Regions from separate parts of the Methylophilus sp. DMC14 genome, predicted to be linked through region 2. Evidence: predicted binding sites of a transcription regulator. Region 2 holds the regulator's gene; the other holds the start of a gene.
The links. Region 2 encodes FliA, which starts transcription of late flagellar genes. Its sites were predicted from a motif close to CTAAAGTTNNCNNAAANNNTGCCGATANNA; they were not measured.
Positions count from the first base shown of each region.

Region 1: a site for FliA is predicted at 8,476-8,505, ahead of flgM (flagellar biosynthesis anti-sigma factor FlgM). Genes of this name have one in related genera too.

Region 1 covers NZ_JBQUZA010000004.1:197,928-207,937, forward strand. Annotated here, with positions in the region: gene ACT53C_RS09995 (MATE family efflux transporter) at 1-376, shown strand, start outside; gene ACT53C_RS10000 (glycosyltransferase family 2 protein) at 366-1,331, shown strand; gene ACT53C_RS10005 (glycosyltransferase) at 1,343-2,242, shown strand; gene ACT53C_RS10010 (NAD-dependent epimerase/dehydratase family protein) at 2,239-3,126, shown strand; gene ACT53C_RS10015 (sugar transferase) at 3,116-3,691, shown strand; gene ACT53C_RS10020 (polysaccharide biosynthesis protein) at 3,709-5,625, shown strand; gene ACT53C_RS10025 (ATP-binding cassette domain-containing protein) at 5,627-7,534, shown strand; gene ACT53C_RS10030 (flagella synthesis protein FlgN) at 7,607-8,089, opposite strand; gene flgM (flagellar biosynthesis anti-sigma factor FlgM) at 8,095-8,415, opposite strand; gene flgA (flagellar basal body P-ring formation chaperone FlgA) at 8,577-9,344, opposite strand; gene flgB (flagellar basal body rod protein FlgB) at 9,607-10,010, shown strand, end outside.
Region 2 covers NZ_JBQUZA010000006.1:150,133-160,142, reverse strand. Annotated here, with positions in the region: gene ACT53C_RS12560 (class I SAM-dependent methyltransferase) at 1-753, opposite strand, end outside; gene flhC (flagellar transcriptional regulator FlhC) at 800-1,366, opposite strand; gene flhD (flagellar transcriptional regulator FlhD) at 1,416-1,736, opposite strand; gene flhB (flagellar biosynthesis protein FlhB) at 2,346-3,518, shown strand; gene flhA (flagellar biosynthesis protein FlhA) at 3,540-5,627, shown strand; gene flhF (flagellar biosynthesis protein FlhF) at 5,629-6,978, shown strand; gene ACT53C_RS12530 (MinD/ParA family ATP-binding protein) at 6,971-7,762, shown strand; gene ACT53C_RS12525 (RNA polymerase sigma factor FliA) at 7,780-8,514, shown strand; gene ACT53C_RS12520 (flagellar motor protein) at 8,514-9,266, shown strand; gene ACT53C_RS12515 (flagellar motor protein MotB) at 9,266-10,010, shown strand, end outside.

The sequences.
Region 1 (10,010 bases), on a different contig from region 2:
GTCATTGCTTGTATTAATCTTATTGCTATTAATACTGTGGACATTATTTTTTGCGCTCAACCAAACAAACTCACCATACTTATCCAGATTCTTAAGCGCAAAATATATTTTACTATTTTCGATTACAGCAATCGGAATACATGTTTACACATCCATCAATACTTATCTGCTGTCATTTAAGCTAGATCCTCTTTTCAAATTAAACCTGCTAAGAATTATTTTTTTATTTACCTCGATTTGCGTTATTTACGTACTCAAAGAGGTCAGTTATATTTTTGGGATCTATTTAATCAATACTGTGTTGATTGGCATGCTTGGCGCTATTTACGTTCTACATCAGTTCCATACCAAGATTTTAGGAAAAAATGAACAATAAAAAAGTCCTTGCAGCGGTAGTAACATACAATCCCTGTAACGATTCACTCTCCAAATTGGTTTCCGAGACTAAAGAACAGGTCGATGAAATGGTCATCATCGACAATAGTCCACTGCACCCTTTTAATCTAAATCCCCCCAAAGAGATGAGTTTAAAAATTATTCATCTTACGGATAATATGGGCATCGCCTACGCACAAAATATTGCAATTGAATATGCATTAAAACAAAAATTTGACTATATATTGTTTCTAGACCAAGACAGTATTCCAACACCACACATGGTGAATACACTTTTAAAGTGTTTTTGTGAGTTCTGTGCTACAGGGAATAAAGTAGCGATTACAGCGCCGGTTACCATTGATGCAAGAACCAAGATTGAATCACCGTTTTTAGTGCTTAGAAATGGTTATCCTGTCAGAGAAGCAAAAAAAGACACCAATGAAACCAGCCATGTAACAGAGGCTTGTTTTTTAATATCGTCTGGCTCATTAGTCTCGCTAGAGGCTATTCAGGCAATCGGTGGGAATAGAAGTGGTTACTTTATTGACCATGTCGATACGGAATGGTGCATGCGCGCCCTATGTAAGGGCTACAAACTGTATGGAGTTAATGATGCAAGACTGATTCATGCGATCGGTGACCATGCCCAAGCCATTCCATTTATAAAGAGCAGGCAAGTTTCTCACCATGCACCTTACCGTGATTACTATATGTTCAGGAATACTGTTTTTTGCATCAAGAACATTTCAGGTCTTTACCCGATCAAACTTTTTTTACTGCTCAGGCTACTTTACTTCTGTTTGTTTTTCATCATTTTTGCCCCAAATAGATTGTTACGTATACGCATGTTATTGTTAGGGCTGTTTCATGGATTGACCGGGATAGATGGTAAACTAATAACAGAGTCATCCAGTTGTATCGCCATTCCAAAATCCAATATTGAGCCCAACTAAACATTACGCTTATGCACCCCAAAGTTTTAGTCCTACTTGCTGCTTATAATGGAGAAAACTGGCTAAAGGAACAAGTTAAAAGCATTTACTCTCAGGAAGAAGTTGAAGTTACGCTTGCAATTAGTGTTGATTTATCCTCAGACAATACCAGTTCATTGGTTGATACACTTAAAGATACCTATCCGACGCTGTATAAGCTACCTAATCAAGGTGTGTTAGGCAGTGCAGCAAAAAATTTTTTTCATTTGTTGAGAGAAGTTGAGCTGCAGCAATTTGACTATCTTGCCCTCTCCGATCAGGACGACGTTTGGCACGCAACCAAGTTAAAAAATGCAATCGTCATGATTTCCCAACACCATACACACGCTTACTCCAGCAATGTGACCGCTTTCTGGCAGGATGGAAAACAGGTGCTAATTGATAAAGCACAAGCTCAAACTAATTATGACTTCATGTTTGAGTCTGCTGGCCCTGGATGTACTTTTGTGCTCTCCAAAACACTTGCAGTCGAATTGCAATCCTACTTAAGAAAAAATGTGTTGCAGACACAGGGAATTTTCTTACACGACTGGTTTATCTATGCATTTTCCCGCTCTAAAGGTTATCAATGGTACATAGACCCTTACCCCAGCATGATGTATAGACAGCATGTACATAATGTCATCGGTGCAAACCTGGGACTGAAGCCGATGATCGCCAGATTAATAAAACTGAGACAAGGCTGGTATCGCCAACAAATATTGCTGATTGCCGCAGCACTAGGATATGAAAATCGTTGGCCAATCAATAGTTTTGTGCGCTTGAATGTATTTGATCGCTTCAAGCTTGCTTGGCATGCTCATCAGTTCAGACGTAGACTTCGCGACCAGGCAGCATTCGCGTTATATGTGCTTTTTCTGGCAAAAAAATGAATATTCTGGTCTCAGGCGCCTCTGGATTTGTCGGCCAAGCTTTATGTGCTTTTTTAAAAAAGGCCGGACATTCTGTTACAAAAATTGATCGCAACTCGCCCTTTACCAGCTTACGGTCAGGCATCCCTTACGACTGTCTGGTGAGCTTAGCTGGACGGGCACATGTCATGCAAGAAACCGCAGCGAACGTCTATCAAGACTACGCAGATATAAATATTAATTACACAATAAAAATGGCGCAACTGGCCAAAGATCTGGGCATTAAAAGATTTGTTTTTTTAAGCTCAGTCAAAGTCAATGGCGAAAGCACTGAAACGCCCTTTACACCTGAGGATAAACCAGCGCCGCTTGATGCGTATGGCAAATCAAAACTTGAGGCTGAGATTGCATTGAAGGGCTTTTGTGCAGCGAATGGCATCGAATGGGTGATCATACGCCCACCGCTCATTTATGGACCAGGCGTCAAAGCCAACTTTAAATCGCTGATTATCCTTTGTAAAAAACCCGTGCCCTTACCATTTGCGAGTATTCACAACAAGCGCAGCCTGATTAGTTTGGAAAATTTGAATGATTTTATTACGTTATGCTGCCGTCATCCGCATGCTGCCAATCAAATATTCTTGATTTCAGATGATCACGATGTTTCCACAATGACGTTAATCCGAACAATTAAAAAATCGCTAGGGCTCAAAGCCTTATTATTACCATTTCCACCTTTGCTGATGAAATGGATGTTTAGCTTGTTTGGCAGACAAAGCTTGAGTGATCGCTTATTGGGCAATTTACAAGTGAATACCGCAAAGGCAAAGCAAATGTTGGGCTGGCAGCCGGTCATCAGCTTTGACGAAGGCATTAAACGTACTGTGGCAGACTATGTGGATTAAGAGAGTTTTAGATATTGTACTGGCGCTGATCGCAACAACATGCTTGAGTCCTTTGTTATTAGCGACTTATCTATTGGTGAAACTCAGCTCCACAGGCCCGGCGTTGTACTGGAGCAAGCGCGTTGGTCAGCATAACCAGCTTTTTAGCATGCCAAAGTTCAGGTCCATGCGTGTGGGAACGCCACAAATGGCCACCCATTTAATGAATCAGCAAACAGATCCAAACGCATTTTTAACGCCAGTAGGAAGCTTTATCCGCAAAACCAGCCTGGATGAGTTACCGCAATTATGGAGTGTGCTGAAAGGCGACATGTCTATTGTCGGCCCGCGCCCTGCACTGTTCAATCAGGACGATTTGATTGCATTGCGCACTGAAAAAAACGTCCATACACTGAAACCAGGCATCACAGGCTGGGCGCAAGTGAATGGCCGGGACGAAATTCCAATCCCACAAAAAGTAGCGTTAGATGCGTATTACTTGCAACATCAATCCCTCTGTCTTGATATCAAGATTATTGTGCTAACAGTGATCAAGGTATTAAGGCGTGATAACATCACGCATTGATTGTTTGTTTGATTGCTATGCTCAGGCTACCAACACGCGTTTTGTCTTTTTTTGCGTTTGCTCATGATTCGATCGTCCTGGTCGCTGCATGGATCTTTGCTTTCTCTTTACGCTTTAACTTTCAGATACCCTCCACTTTTGTGCAGTATATCTGGCAAACATTGCCAGTGATTTTTGCTATTCATGCCATTTGTTTTTATACCTTTGGCCTTTATAAAGGACTTTGGCGGTTTGCCAGCCTGCCCGATTTAAAACGGATTATGCGCGCAGTAGGATTTGCTGCCTTGCTTAGCGCAGCGTATGCCCTGCTGGTCCACCCAACGATCATCATCCCTCGCTCGGTGCTGATCCTGAATCCTATGTTGCTCATTTTGGCCATGGGCGGGAGCCGTTTTTTATACCGTGCCTGGAAAGAGCGGCGCTTATTTAATACGGTTGCGCTGCAAGGCAAACCTGTGATTGTAATCGGGGTTGAAGATGCTTCTTTTAACCTGATTAAAGAGCTCAGTAAAAATCCGGAGTGGCGTGTGGTGGCGATGATAGATCCAGCGAACAGGCTGGTGGGCCGCGAAATTATGCACACCAAGGTAGAAGGTGGTCTGGAAGATATTCCAGCAATTGCTGCACGTTATGGCTGTCAGCATTGCATGATCGCGATGCCAAGTAGCCGGCACCAGAAACGCAGGATGGCGGTGGAAGCCGCCAGAAAATCTCCCGAGATGGAGGTTTTGACCCTGCCAGCCATGTCTGACCTGATCAGTGGCCGGGTCAGCCTCTCTCAAATTCGCAAAATTGATGTCGAGGACTTGCTTGGGCGAGATGTGGTGCGGCTGGATACCCATGGCTTGAGTACGATGTTGGCTAACAAGGTAGTGCTGGTCTCGGGGGCTGCGGGCTCTATTGGCTCTGAACTCTGTAGACAAATTTTGAGTTTTCACCCGGCACAATTAATCTGTCTGGATATCTCGGAATATGCGTTGTATACCTTGCAGCAAGAATTTAATCAGTCTGTCACCAATACCGAGCTGGTCTATCTGGTGGCCGATGTGAAAAATCAGGCCAGGATACAACGCATCTTGCAAAATCATCAACCTGAGGTTGTGTTACATGCCGGGGCCTATAAGCATGTGCCTATGATGGAGCATTTTAACGTGGTAGAGGCCTTGCAGAACAATGCCTACGGCACCTACCAGATTGCAGCGGCGTGCCAGGCGGCTAATGTGCCCACCTTTGTGCTGGTCTCCACTGATAAAGCAGTAAATCCGACCAATGTCATGGGCGCCAGCAAGCGTCTGGCCGAACTCATTTGTCAGGGCTTGCAAAACAAGCAAAATCACACCCGTTTTATCACGGTGCGTTTTGGCAACGTGCTAGGAAGCAGTGGCAGCGTGATTCCAAAATTTCGCGAGCAAATTGCGCACGGCGGTCCGATCACGATTACCCACCCGGAGATCACACGCTACTTTATGTCCATCCCGGAAGCCGCTCAACTGGTATTACAGGCAGCGACCATGGGCAACGGCGGTGAAGTCTTTGTAATGGATATGGGCACACCGGTCAAAATCATTGATCTGGCACGCGACATGATTAAACTATCCGGTCTGCAAGAGCAAGAAATACGCATTGAGTTTACCGGCCTGCGTCCGGGTGAAAAGCTTTATGAAGAGTTGCTGGCAGATGATGAAAACACCTTGCCGACGAGCCATGAAAAACTACGGATTGCCCAAGCGCGCAGTGCAGATAGCCTTTGGCTGACGCAGTTGCTCGAGTGGTTGGCGACCATACCGCATTTGCCAGAGTCTCAAATCAAGCAAGACTTGCAGCGCTGGGTCGAGGAGTATCAGCCAGATACCCGGCCCGCCCCCTCTGTCTCTTTACGTGCCGCTCTGGCGCCCTTAGAGACCCTCCCCTCGCCTTCACAACAGATACACTGATATGCCTTTAATCACACTCAAACAGGCCAGCCTGGCCTTTGGTCATGTGCCATTGCTGGACCAAGTCAACTTTCAGCTGGATAACAAGGAGTGTGTCGGCATCATTGGCCGTAACGGAACCGGTAAATCCAGCATGCTTAAAGTGGTCGCCGGGCTGATCAAACTGGATGATGGCGAATATTGGCGCGACCCTGGCAGCAAGATTGCCTACGTACCGCAAGAGCCCGAGCTGGATGCAGCGCATGATGTGTTTACTGCCGTCGCCCAAGGCTTGGGGAATGTCGTGACACAACTTAAAGAATATCACGACCTGTCACTGCAGTTGTCGCAGACGCAAGAGACTGAAGCTTTGCTCGATCGCATGCAAGTATTACAGCACAGCCTGGAAGCTGAAAACGGCTGGGCGCTACAATCCCGCATTGAGTCAGTGTTGTCCAAACTCGGGCTACAGGCAGACACCCCAATCGCAACGTTGTCAGGTGGCTGGCGCAAACGCGTGGCCTTGGCAAAGGCATTAGTGCAAGCCCCCGATGTCTTGTTGCTCGATGAACCGACGAACCATCTGGATCTGGAAGCAATCGTCTGGCTAGAGGAGCTGCTCTTGGGCTATCAAGGCAGCGTGATGCTGATTACGCATGATCGTCGCTTTCTGGACCGCCTGTCTACCCGTATTGTCGAACTTGACCGCGGTCATTTAACCGAATTTACAGGCAACTATAGCCAGTACCAACTGAAAAAGGCTGAATTGCTGACCGTAGAAGCACAACACCAGGCCAAATTTGACAAGTTTCTAGCGCAGGAAGAAGTCTGGATCCGCAAAGGGGTTGAAGCCAGGCGCACGCGCAATGAAGGTCGCGTCAGAAGACTGGAACAACTGCGGCTTGACCGCGCTGCACGCCGTGATCGTCAAGGTCAGGTGCACTTGCAACTGGATGCGGGCGAGCGCTCAGGCAAGCTGATTGCAGAACTGCAAGAAGTGCGCATGGCGTTTGGTGACAAAGTGCTGATTAATCGCTTTAGTACCCGCATCATGCGGGGGGACCGCATCGGACTGCTAGGCCCGAACGGAGTCGGTAAATCTACCCTGCTTAAGCTGCTCTTGGGCGAGTTGGCGCCGAGCGCGGGCAAGGTGCAACTGGGAACGAATATCCAGGTGGCCTACTTTGACCAGATGCGCGAACAGCTCAACCCGGAAGCAACGCTGATGGACACGATCAGTCCGGGATCGGAGTATGTGCAAATCGGTGAAACACGCACCCATGTCATTGGTTATCTTGAGGATTTTCTGTTTGCACCGCAACGTGCACGCTCCCCGGTCAAATCTCTGTCTGGCGGTGAACGCAATCGTCTGTTACTAGCCCGATTATTTGCGCGTCCGGCCAATGTATTGGTGCTAGACGAACCCACCAACGATCTGGATATCGATACGCTGGAACTGCTGGAAAACCTGCTGCAAGATTATGCGGGCACCCTGTTTCTGGTGAGTCATGACCGGGCATTCCTGGAAAATACGGTAACACAAGTCATTGCTTTTGAAGGCCAGGGCAAACTCACCGAATTTAGCGGTGGTTATGATGACTGGCTGCGCTTTAGCCAGCAGCGCGAAGCTGCAAATAAACCAGTCGAAAAACCGGTGCCTGCAGCCTCGTCCCCCGTCAGCCCGAACGCCTCATCCAACACCTCAACCCGAAAAAAGTTGAGCTTTAAGGAACAGCGTGAGCTTGAAGCGCTGCCTGCAGAAATTGAACAATTAGAGCAAGAGCAAGCTGATATCCAGGCACAGTTTGCACAAGGCGACATTTACAAGCAAGCGCCTGAGCAGGTCAAGCAACGACAAGAGAGACTGGATGAAATTGAAGCGTTAATCTTGCAGAAACTGGAGCGCTGGGAATGGCTGGAAAGCCAGTAAGCAACGCTCAAGCTTGAAAATGGCAATGATGAATTGCCATTTACGGTTGTGATCGTTTGATTTTAATGCGAGTTATACCGCAAAACTGGTGCGAGAGCTGTGAGCACCGTGAGTTTGACCATTTTTGCCATAGAACTGCGTGGCATTGGGTGCTTTGCCTTGAATCGCATCCAGTTTTTCCTGGTTGCGTTGAAAATGTTTGTTGATCAGGATGCCGTTGATGCGGTTAAGCTCTTTTGCCTGCGCCAGCTTTTTCTGGAACTCCAGCCATGCAGTATCCATCACTTTGCCATGACCTAACTCCAGCCATTTAGCCATGCCTTTTTCATTGGCTTCGAAGCCGGCGGCCGACAAGGCAGCGTAACGCTGTTTTGCGGCTTCACCCAGCGCCTGTAGCAATTCTACACGCTGATCAATAATCCGTTCTATGGTGTCCAGGTCAGCTTTGACCAGGGCTTTTTGTTCATTCTGCAAATCTTCAATGAGCGCTTCAACCAGATTGGCATCCGCTTCAAAACTGATCTCAGGGATAGCGTTGCGATTTGCAGTTGTCATAAACATCATCCTTTTTTCGAATGTATCAAGTCCTTAACGGTTTGCAATAAGCCGTCAGCCACTTTACCCGTGTCGACAGTAAAGTCTCCACGCGCAATAGCACTTTTAATTTCGTCCACTTTGTGCGTATCAAACACCTCTGACGAGGCGATCCCCGCTTCTATGGACTGCATCTGCACCGATGCCGCGGACAATGTCACATTGTCTTTGCTGGCGGGCGTTGCCGATGCTGTTGTTTTTTCGGTACTTTTGCTGCTGGTACCTTTATCTAATACTGGTTTATCTACACCAATCCCAAGTTTCTTGATCGAATCTGAAATATTCATGCTATCCCTCTGCCTTGATGTCTGAGTTTGTCGGGTGACTAAACCCTCATTGATTAACAGTTCTATCGGCATAGTTTAAGCGAACTTTAGTTGTTAATATAGTTTTTATCTCAAGATTCTGATCGAGAAGCGTTTTTTCATGTTTGTCGTGGTGAGTCTGCCTAATATCTTACATCGACTTTTCCACTCGACAGCGCCACCCCTTTAATCACCTGGCCACTGCTGACTTTGACATCCACCACCTGGCCAGCATTGGCAGTTTGCAGCGCAGTCCCATCGGCAGTCACAACAAATCCTTCGCCACGGCTGTTTAACTGTACAGTCTGCCCCTGCATAATCACAGGTCTAGACTTGAGCAGCTCGGGGCGCAACACTGTGCCCAAAGGCATATTCAAGGCAGCTTGTTTGCCTTCGAGCATGGACAAGTCCGTGATAATGCCAGCCGGCAATTTACTTAAATCTCCTGACTGCAACACCACATCGTTCGGGCTCAGTAGTGCGCCCTGACTGACTGGCACTGCCGTCACTGCATATTCAGCCCACACTTGCACGTCTGCTTGCATATACAACGTCCACAATTTGGTCTCGGCTTGCAGACAACGGACACCTATATGTGTTTTACCCCACAGCCGTGAGCCTGGGACGGTAAATCCTTCCATCATGTCGCAGGCAGCAATACGAACACGGTTGTCCAGTGGCTGAATGTCAACATTAACTTTGCCTGGATAGCCTTGCGTCTGGCTCTGTACATATTGCACAGCAGTTTGATACACGCGGCTGTGCATGTCTGCGACCGCCGGCTCAGCGGCACGCTGATTGACCAGCGTAGCGGTTGTCGCCGTACGGTCAGCTGCGTACAAGACATGACTGAAGAGCCCGGTCAGGGCAATCAGCATGGCACAAAAAAATGTAAGCAGACGAGGTTTCATGAGCACCCATTCTACGCACAACCGCTAGCGCCAAATGCTCAAATAAAGGGGATTTACCGCATTTAATTCAGAAATTGTTCATCAACCTGCGGCGTAGACTAGGCATAGCTAGTAAAAGTGACTCGAGCAGCAACTGAGACCGAGTTATCAGGATTAACGGCAGTCTTTGGCAAACCTTTAGCACATTGTTGAATACCGTGCTTTTGATATCCGGTAACAGCAATGACGGGGCAGAGATTCAGGCAACTGAAAGGAATCAATGATGATCAACAAATTAGACGCCGCACTGAATTTTCATCAGACGGCATTGCGTGTACGCAATGAACGTCAAGAGCTGTTGGCATCCAATATCGCCAATGCGGATACACCGCAATACAAGGCACGCGATATCGACTTTAAAGCCGCCATGCAGGCCGCCATGCACCCAGCCAGTAGCACGGGTACAGCGACAGATGGTTTGCAAAAAACCGACTCGGGCCACATGCAAGGTCAGCCGAATCAAGGCTACGCAGGCCCGGGTGATCCATTGTTCCGTACGGTGACGCAAGCCTCTGTAGACGGCAATACGGTAGACATGGATGCAGAACGTAATGCCTATGTCGATAACGGCATCCGCTATGAAGCAAGCTTAACCATGATCACCGGCCAGATCAAAAAAATGCTGAC
Region 2 (10,010 bases):
CAGTGTGCCAGCCGGCATCTCTGCCCTCACCTTTTGCCAAACATCGGGCATCACAGCAGGCGACAAATAAGCAAAGATGACATCAAATTTTGCAAAGTCCAGTTCGCGGTAGTCACCGAGCGTAAATCTGGCACTGGTGCCAGAAAACAAGGCTCTGACCGCACTGACCGCCCATGGTAGCGGCGCAATTTCGATACCTGAAACCTCGTCATGCACACGCTGGCTCGCCAAAAACAGGGCGAGATCCCCAATCCCGCTGCCGATATCCAGTACTTTGAGCGGCGCGTCATCGCCATGATGCTCCAACACGTGATGCAGGGCGCGCCAGGTGGCAGGGAAAGAAGGATAAAATGGGACCCGGGTGTTGTGTACAGACCAGTACAGGGTCAAGGTAATGATAAATCCAGCCAGATAAACGGTGGCAGGCAAGTCAATATGCTGCATGCCCAGGACAGCCACTGGGAAAATCACATGAATCCAGCGCCACCAGACAGGCATCTGCGCGGCTTTGGCCAGCAGGCTGACCATACAAATATGCAGGAGCAGCCAAATCCAGACATGCGCTAGCGAAATGCCAAGATGGCTTAATTCAAATGCGAATACACTGTTGATCACGCCTGGCGCGAGGCCTGCAATCAACAGTATACTCAGCGTCTGGATCAGTAATGCCTGGCACCACAACCGTTTTGGTAGCAGGCGCTGTAGCCAGGGTTTGGGCAACAGCGTCTCTACCGAAAGTTTGGCCGATGGCATGCTGATTCCTTTCACTCACATAGTGCCGTGACACTGATCCGGGTGATCAGGCTGTCATGGAAACCAGTTTGTAGCTCAACTCTTTTGCCTTTTTGGTTTTGCCGGCACGTGAAGGCACATGGCACAAGTTGCAGACATAGTTCTGGTTCAAATCATAGCTATTGACGATGTATTGGCCACCGCAGCAATGACAGACTTTAGTTGTCAGCATTTTGCTTTCAATAAAGCGTACCAAGGTCCAGGCGCGTGTCAGCGACAGCACAGGCTCATCTTTAGTCTCGGCATCAGGATGCTGTACTTGTTGCATATACAAGGTATAGGCTTTAATGATGGCTTGGATGCCGTCTACCCCTGCGTAATCAACCATAAAGCGATAAATGTTGTAGAAAATAGAGGAGTGAATGTTTGGCTGCCAAGTCAAGAACCAGTCGGTAGAGAATGGCAACATGCCTTTTGGAGGAGAAACGCCTTTCATCTCTTTGTACAACTTGATCAGACGCTCACGTGACAATGTGGTTTGTGATTCGAGCAACTGCAGGCGGGCGCCCAGTTCGATCATTTGCATGGCCAGTTGAATTTGTTCTGCTTCGTTTACTACACTCTTCTTTTGCATGATATCCTCTTTTCTCTTTCTAATCGCCGTGTGGTTACAACTACGCTGGTTATACTGTGGAATCTGCGGCCTGGGCTGACATCAATACCGCGGTATGCAGATGGGCTTGGGCAGGGTCTTTGGCATAGCTGGTCAGCATTCCCAGGATTTCGCTATCATCAAAGCGGAAGCGGGTCAGCAGCATGTTGGTGTTACAGAGTTTGAGTAACTGCAGATTGGTCAAGTTTTCGAGCAGATCTGCAATTTCCTTGTTAATGCCAAGGCGGAAGATGGCAGTGGCTTTGTCAGCACGGATCAGTTGTTGCGCCAACATCAGGTAGTTCAGGTTGGCATCCTTGATTTCAGCGAGTAAATCGTTTTGCATGTTCATGATCTTTTCTCCGTTTTTTTGCGTAAATTTAAGTCCGCCTGAGCGTTAGGCGTACTTTGCGCGCAATCATGAACTGCAACAATCAGGGTTTGTCGGTTTATTTTGTAAGACAGACGAAAACAGCCGTGTAGGAGTTTGTCTTACAAACCCCTACACGGCATTATTCACTAACAATAATATCAATCACTTATCGCTCAAACCTAAAGTTGAGCTACAAGTTCGTTATGTGCAGTCTGTCAGCATTTTTTGATTTCCAATTCAAAAATTAATTCAAGTTTTCTTGTTGTATTCCGTAAACAATGACTTTTATTAGTTTTTAAGCCGCCTTCATGGTGGCCAGATACTTTTTCAGATATTCCGGTTAACGTCCCTACTTGATAAAACTTTAGGGTGCACAATCAAAAAAAATCCAAAAATTTTATAAGTCACTGTTTATTAATCAAAAATATTTTTAGCTTTTACACCCCTTAACAACAGGCAGGCAGCAACTGTGAGAAAGCGGTCAATTCGCCCTTTTATTCCCAACTTAGAAATACATTTATCTAGCCAATAATCACTCACAAGACACACGACATGGCGTGGTGTGCAAACCCGAAACGAGTGAAAGACATGGCAGCTGAAGACAGCGATATGGAAAAGACCGAAGACGCGTCCCCCAAGCGATTGGAGAAGGCACGCGAAGACGGCGATGTTCCCAGGTCGCGCGAATTGGCCTCTTGTGCGGTTTTGTTTACCAGCGGCATTGCCATCATGATGATGAGCAAGCCGATGGGTGAGGCCATGAAGGATGTATTGCGTCAGGGCCTGAGTCTGGACAGGGCCATGGCGTTTGAGCCGCAGCTGTTGATTGTGCATATGATCAAAGTGGTGGAACAGGCGATGTGGGCCTTTTTGCCACTGGCAGTCATTGTGGTTGCCGTAGCGATTGCTTCACCGATCTTGGTCGGTGGCTGGGTGATGTCGCAGAAATCGCTGGTGCCCAACTTTGGCAAACTCAACCCGATGAAAGGCTTGTCCAATCTGTTCTCCAAGAACTCGCTGGTGGAGTTGGTGAAGTCGATTGCAAAAACCATCCTGGTTGGTTCTGTCGGCTACACGCTGGTGAAAAAGGATTTGCAACCGATGTTGGGCTTGTCCAACATGCCGCTGGAATCAGGGATTAGCACTGTCAGCGAATTTATGGTGACCGGCTTTTTAACATTGGCTTCTGCGCTGGTCCTGATCGCCGTGATTGATGTGCCCTACCAGCTGTATCAATACGCGCAAAAACACAAAATGACCAAACAGGAACTCAAGGACGAATCCAAGGAGTCCGAAGGCAGCCCTGAAATTAAAGGCCGTATCCGTCAGCAGCAGCGTGAAATGGCGCGCAGAAGAATGATGAGTAATGTGCCCAAGGCAGACGTGGTGATTACTAACCCGACCCACTATGCCGTAGCGATCAGCTATAAAGAAGGTGAAAATGCAGCGCCTGTCGTCGTTGCCAAAGGCGTCGATGTACTTGCGCAAAAAATCAAGGAAATTGCTGCAGAACATAATGTGATGACGCTGGAATCCCCCAAACTGGCACGGGCCTTGTATGCCCATGCCGAGCTGGAGCGCGAGATTCCACAAACCTTGTATGCCGCGGTAGCGCAAATTTTGGCTTATGTGTTTCAACTGCGCGTGTTCAAGCAGCATGGCGGCGTCCGTCCGGTCATCCCAACTGATGTACCGGTCCAGGATGCACTGGATCCACATGCACTGGTAGCAGCGCCTGCCACGGCAACAGATATTGAATAAGCAAGACTGAGGAGTATTTAGATGAATAACTGGCAACAAATAATGGGGAAAATGGACGGCCGCAGCATCGCCGCCCCGCTCATTATTGTTTTGCTGCTGGCCATGATGATCTTGCCGTTACCGGCCATCATGCTCGATGTGTTTTTCACTTTTAATATTGCCTTGTCCATCCTGGTCTTGATGATCGGTCTGCAAACCACCAAGCCGCTGGACTTTATAGCCTTCCCGACCGTACTGCTGATGACCACCATGTTGCGCTTGTCGCTCAACGTGGCTTCGACCCGTATCGTGCTGACCGAGGGCCATGCCGGCCCTGATGCCGCCGGTAAAGTGATCGAGGCCTTTGGTCACTTTCTGATTGGCGGGAACTATGCGGTCGGTATCGTGGTGTTCGTCATCCTCACCATTATCAACTTTACCGTGATCACCAAAGGTGCGGGCCGGATTGCAGAAGTGGGTGCACGGTTTACCCTGGATGCGATGCCAGGCAAACAGATGGCGATTGACGCGGACCTGAACGCGGGCCTGATTGGCGAAGATGAAGCCCGCCGCCGCCGTAAAGAAGTCGGCCAGGAATCCGAATTCTATGGCGCGATGGATGGTGCCAGTAAGTATGTGCGCGGGGATGCGATCGCCGGGATCCTGATCATTATTATCAACATTGTCGGCGGGTTGATTGTCGGCATGGTGCAACATGACCTGAGCTTTGGCGACGCAGTGAAAAACTACACCTTGCTCGCGATTGGTGATGGCCTGGTCGCGCAAATCCCTTCGCTGGTGATTTCCATTGCGGCCGGTGTGGTGGTTTCACGTGTGGCCAACAATGAAGACATCGGCGGACAGCTGATTAGCCAACTGTTTGAAAATCCACGTGTGCTGACCATCACCGCCGGCATTATTGGCGGTATCGGCCTGATTCCAGGCATGCCTCACCTGGCCTTTATCGGGTTGGGGGGATTGTTGGGTGGTATTGCTTATTCAGTCAAACAAAAACAGGAAAAAGCCAAACAGCAGACGGTGATTGAACCACAACCAGATGATAAATTGGCCCCGGCCAGCGAGGCGGAAGAAGCCACCTGGAACGATGTGCTGCCAGTAGATACCATTGGCCTCGAAGTTGGCTACCGTTTGATCCCGCTGGTCGATAAAGGTCAAGGCGGTGAATTGCTCAAGCGTATCAAGGGCATCCGCAAAAAATTTGCCCAGGAGATTGGCTTCCTGGCGCCGACGGTTCATATCCGTGACAACCTGACGCTCAAACCGAACGCCTACCGCATCACCATGAAAGGCGTGGAAATGGCTACCGGGGAATCCAACTATCATCAAATGCTGGCGATTGATCCTGGTGCAGTCACCGGTGATCTCGAAGGCACGCGTACCACAGACCCAGCCTTTGGCTTACCCGCAGTGTGGATTGATCCCGAGCAGAAAGAATTCGCACAAAGTCTGGGCTATACCGTGGTAGATCCTGGCACCGTGATTGCCACCCATTTAAACCACATCATTTCACTCAATGCCGGTGAGCTGTTGGGCCGCCAGGAAGTCCAGCAATTGCTAGATCACATGAGCAAGGAATCCAGCAAGCTGATTGAGGAAATTGTGCCCAAGATCATCAGCTTGTCCACCTTGCAAAAGGTCTTGCAAAACCTGCTTAATGAGGGCGTGCATATCCGTGACATGCGCACGATTCTGGAAACGCTGGCAGACCATGCCCAGTATTCGCAAGATGCCAATGACCTGACCGCCATGGTCCGCATCAAGCTGGGGCGTGCAATTGTGCAGGACCTGTTCCCCTACAGCAACGAAATCACCGCCATGACCTTAGATGGTCAATTGGAAAAACTGTTGTTGCAAGCATTACAAAACAACCAGTCCAGCCAGGGCGTGATCGAGCCTGGCATTGCCGAAAGACTGTCACAAGAGACCGAAATGGCCGCCAGACAGCAAGAGCAGATGGGCTTGACACCAGTCCTGCTGGTGGCTGGCCCCCTCCGCCAGGCTTTATCCAGATTTTTAAGAAGGACCGTCCCGCACCTCAGAGTGTTATCCCATGATGAGTTGCCAGACAACAAATCGATTCGTGTCACCAGTTTAATTGGAGCGCAGTAATATGAACATCAGAAGATTTTTTGGCAAAAACGCACGTGAAGCCCTGGCTCAGGTCAAGCAGGCCTTGGGGGAAGATGCCATTATTGTTGCGAATCGCAGTGTCAACGGTGGGACTGAGATCATGGCCATGCTGGAGTCGGATGTCGATGCCAGTGCGAGCCAGCCAACTGCTGAGCAAGGCAGCGAGCAAACACGCAGCCTGCTTGATTTTGTGAATGCCAAAGAGCAACCCCGGCAAGCAACTCCAGTGCTGGCGCCGCGCGCCGTTCAGCCGCCGGCAGCCACGGTATCTGAAGAGGCCAGTGTCAACGAATCGGCCATCATGGACATGCTCAAGCAGCACAGTGAACAACAAGAGCATGCGTATCAGCTGGCAACACAAACGCTGGAAGAAAAAATGCAAGGCATGATGGTGGAAATGCGCCAGATGCGCAGCCACTTTGAAACCCAGATGAGTGCCATGACCTGGCAGCATCATTTACAACATAGCCCGGCCAAATCAAAAGTGCTGGGCACCCTGCTCGCTGCCAACTTCAGTGCGTCGCTTTCACGCCAGATTGCCGAAAAAATGCCGCAACACATTGATGTGAACAAGGCGCCAATGTGGGCCAAAGAAGTGATCAGCCGCAATTTGCACACGCTGGACGACGAAGATGCTTTGCTGGACCGTGGCGGTATCTATGCCTTGGTCGGCCCGACCGGGGTAGGCAAAACCACCACCACAGCCAAACTGGCGGCCCGCTATGTGATGAAACATGGCACCCAGAACCTGGGCTTGATCACCACGGACAGCTACCGGATTGGCGGCTACGAGCAATTACGCATTTACGGCAAGATTCTGGGCGTGATGGTACATGCGGTCAAAGATGAAGAAGACTTAAAAATAGCCTTAAACGAACTCAAGAACAAACATATGATTCTGGTGGATACCGTAGGCGTGAGCCAGCGTGACCAGGCGGTGACTGAGCAACTTTCCATGCTGAGCCGTGCCGACAGCCCGATACAGAAACTGTTGTGCCTGAATGCGACCTCAACCGGCGATACCTTAACTGATGTGATGCGTAGCTACAAAAAGCATGATATCGCTGGCTGTATCGTCACCAAACTCGACGAAGCGGCTGCGATTGGCAATGTACTGGACGTGTTGATTCGCGAACGCATGCGCCTGTTTTACACCACCAGCGGTCAGCGTGTGCCAGAGGATATCGAGGTTGCAGACAAGCAAGCCCTGGTCGAACGCGTGTTGACACCACACCAGGCCAGCCTGCCCTACCAGTATCTGGATGAAGAATTACCGCTGGTGATCTCCAGCATGATGCAAACCGCCAGCCAGGAGCAGCCACATGTTTAATTACCGTGACCAGGCGGACGGCTTGCGCCGTATCATGGCCAAAACCTCTGCCCGCATTATCAGTGTGATTGGGGCCAATGGCCAGCCAGTCAGCCAGTGGATGCGTCAACTGGCGACCAGCATGCTGACGCCAGAACAGCGTTTGTTGCTGGTGCACGCGCACCGCCAACCCGCGATGACACATTCCCTGCAAGGCATCGCCGTGCAACGCCAGGCCATCAAGCGGGGCATTTTCAAACACCCGCAAGGCTATGACCTGACCTGTTTGGGCGAAAATGACCTGTTAACCTCGCCTTTATCTCACGATTTAAAAACGCAACTCAACGGTATAGTGGAGCAACTTGCGTACGATTACGACACTGTGATGATTGAAGCACAACTGGATAGTCAAGACTACAGCCTGCTGCTGCCGGTAATTGCCGCGCATGAGCTGGTGATCCAAATGGATAGAAGCGACGCCGCCATTAAGTCGGCGTATGCGACCATCAAGCATATCAGCCAGCAACATGGGCAGATTCCGTTGGGCGTCGTCGTAACAGACGCTAACCATGATCAAGGCAATCAGTACTTTATGCGCCTGAACCAGGTGTGCAAACAATTTTTGGGCATCACGCTGGAGTTCATCGGTGCCATGCCTGCTGACACCAGTATGGCAGTCACTGATAACCCTGGCCGCGCGACCGCCGAAGTGAGCAAACAGCTTTCCAGCACACTGGCGTTTAAAACCGTCGCCCATCGTCTCGAACAACAACGGATTTCCATGCCATCCATGGCTGTTGCCTAAAGTCAAAAAGGAAAAACATGTATACCGCTAAAGGCACGACTCAAAATACCGATCAGATGCTCAAAATGCATAGCGGCCTGGTCAAGAAAATGGCTTATCAAATGAAGGCCAAGCTGCCCTCCTGCGTCGAGCTGGATGACCTGGTGCAAGCGGGCATGATCGGCCTGATGGACGCGATACAGCGTTACGAAGATACGCATGGGGCACAATTTGAAACCTATGCCTCTCAGCGCGTGCGTGGCGCCATGCTGGATGAATTGCGCGGTGCCGACTGGCTCCCGCGCGGCATCCGCAAAAACATGCGCGATATCGAGATGGCTGTGCAACAGCTGGAACAAAAACTGGGCCGCCCGCCTACCGAATCCGAAATCGCCAAGCATATGAATTTTAGCCTGGAAGACTACTATGACGTCTTGAGCGACTGCCAGGGTCACCAGCTGATTTATTACGAAGATTTTCAGGACGATGACGGTGGCGAGCACTTTCTGGATCGCTATGTGGACGATGATAGCAGCGACCCGGTGAAGGCCCTGCTCGAAAGCGACTTCCGCGAAGCCTTGATTGCCTCTATCGACAATTTGCCAGAGCGTGAAAAGATATTGATGGGCTTGTATTACGAGCAGGAACTTAACCTCAAGGAAATCGGCGCCATCATGAGTGTGTCCGAATCACGCGTTTGCCAGCTGCATAGCCAGGCGGTCGCCCGCTTGCGTGCCGCCATGCGTGAAAAAGCCTGGACCGGAGTTGCCTGATGGATTGGGGTAGCCTGGCCGGACTGCTGATTGCACTCGGCGGCCTGGTCCTTGGCCAAGTCATAGAAGGGGGCCACCTCAACTCCCTGATGCAACCTGCGGCCTTTGCGGTAGTCATGCTAGGCACGACTGGCGCAGTCTTGCTGCAAACCGAACTCAAAGTGTTTATCAAAGGCCTGCGCATGCTGAAGCTGGCCTTTGTGCACCCACAGGATGACCGTAAAAAACTCGCCGTTAAAATCAATCAATGGAGCCAGCAGGCGCGCAAAGAAAGCGTGCTGTCTCTGGAAAGCTACATCAAGCGTGAGCAGGATCCTTTTGTACGCAAGGGCTTGCAATTGCTGGTGGACGGCACCCCGCCTGACCGCATCCGCGAAGTCTGTGCCATTGATATATATTACTACGAAATGCAACAGCGCGAGGCTGTCAAAATCTGGTCAGCGGCAGGTGGCTATGCGCCCACCGTAGGCATTCTGGGTGCGGTGCTCGGCCTGATTCATGTCATGGAGAATCTGTCTGACCCAAGCAAGATTGGTAGTGGCATCGCAGTGGCCTTTGTTGCCACCATTTATGGTGTGGCGCTGGCCAACTTGGTGTTTTTACCCATCTCCAATAAACTCAAAGGCCATGTCCAGCATGAAATGTCCAGGCGCGAAATGCTGCTCAATGCCTGGGTCTCCATCGCACGGGGCGACAATCCAAAACTGGTCAGTGAACGGCTGGAATCTTATCTGCATTTGAGACAATCGTGATGTACAGACGCCACAAGCTCGAAGATGAAGAGGAAAGCCACGAACGGTGGCTCATTTCTTATGCAGACTTCATTACCCTGCTGTTTGCTTTTTTTGTGGTCATGTATGCCACCTCCAACATTAACCTGAATAAATACCGCGCCCTCTCCAGCTCGGTCGTCAATGCGTTTCAGGGGCAACCGGGGGCTGTCGGCCAGCCGCAGAATATGCCACAGGGCTTACAAACGCCTGGTTTGCCAGTTCCTGGCGCACAGAATCAAAATGGGCAAGTTCCAAGTGCGGTGATGAAGCCTTTGCCGCTCAGCTATCTATATCAGGAAAAAAAACTGCGTGATCAGGAGAAAATACGCGCCATGGCTCAGCAACTGGCCAACACTCTGGGGCAATGGATAGAGCAAAAACAGATCACGGTTTACCAGTCAGACTTGGGGGTGGAAATGGATATTTCCACCCATCTGCTGTTCCAGAACAACCAGGCGGCATATACACCCCAGGCCAGCCAGGTACTGCACATCATCAGCGCACAACTAAAAAATGAATACCGCACCCTCCAGGTTGAAGGGCATAGTGACAAGCACACCTTCAGTGGCATGGTTGACGCAGAAAGCAAGCGTTGGACATTGACGGCGACGCAGGCAGCACGCGTCGCGGCTACACTGGCCGCCGATGGCATCGCAGCCAAACGGCTTTCAGCCCTTGGCCTGGCAGAAACAAGGCCGCTCTCCAGCAGTGACAACAATCTGG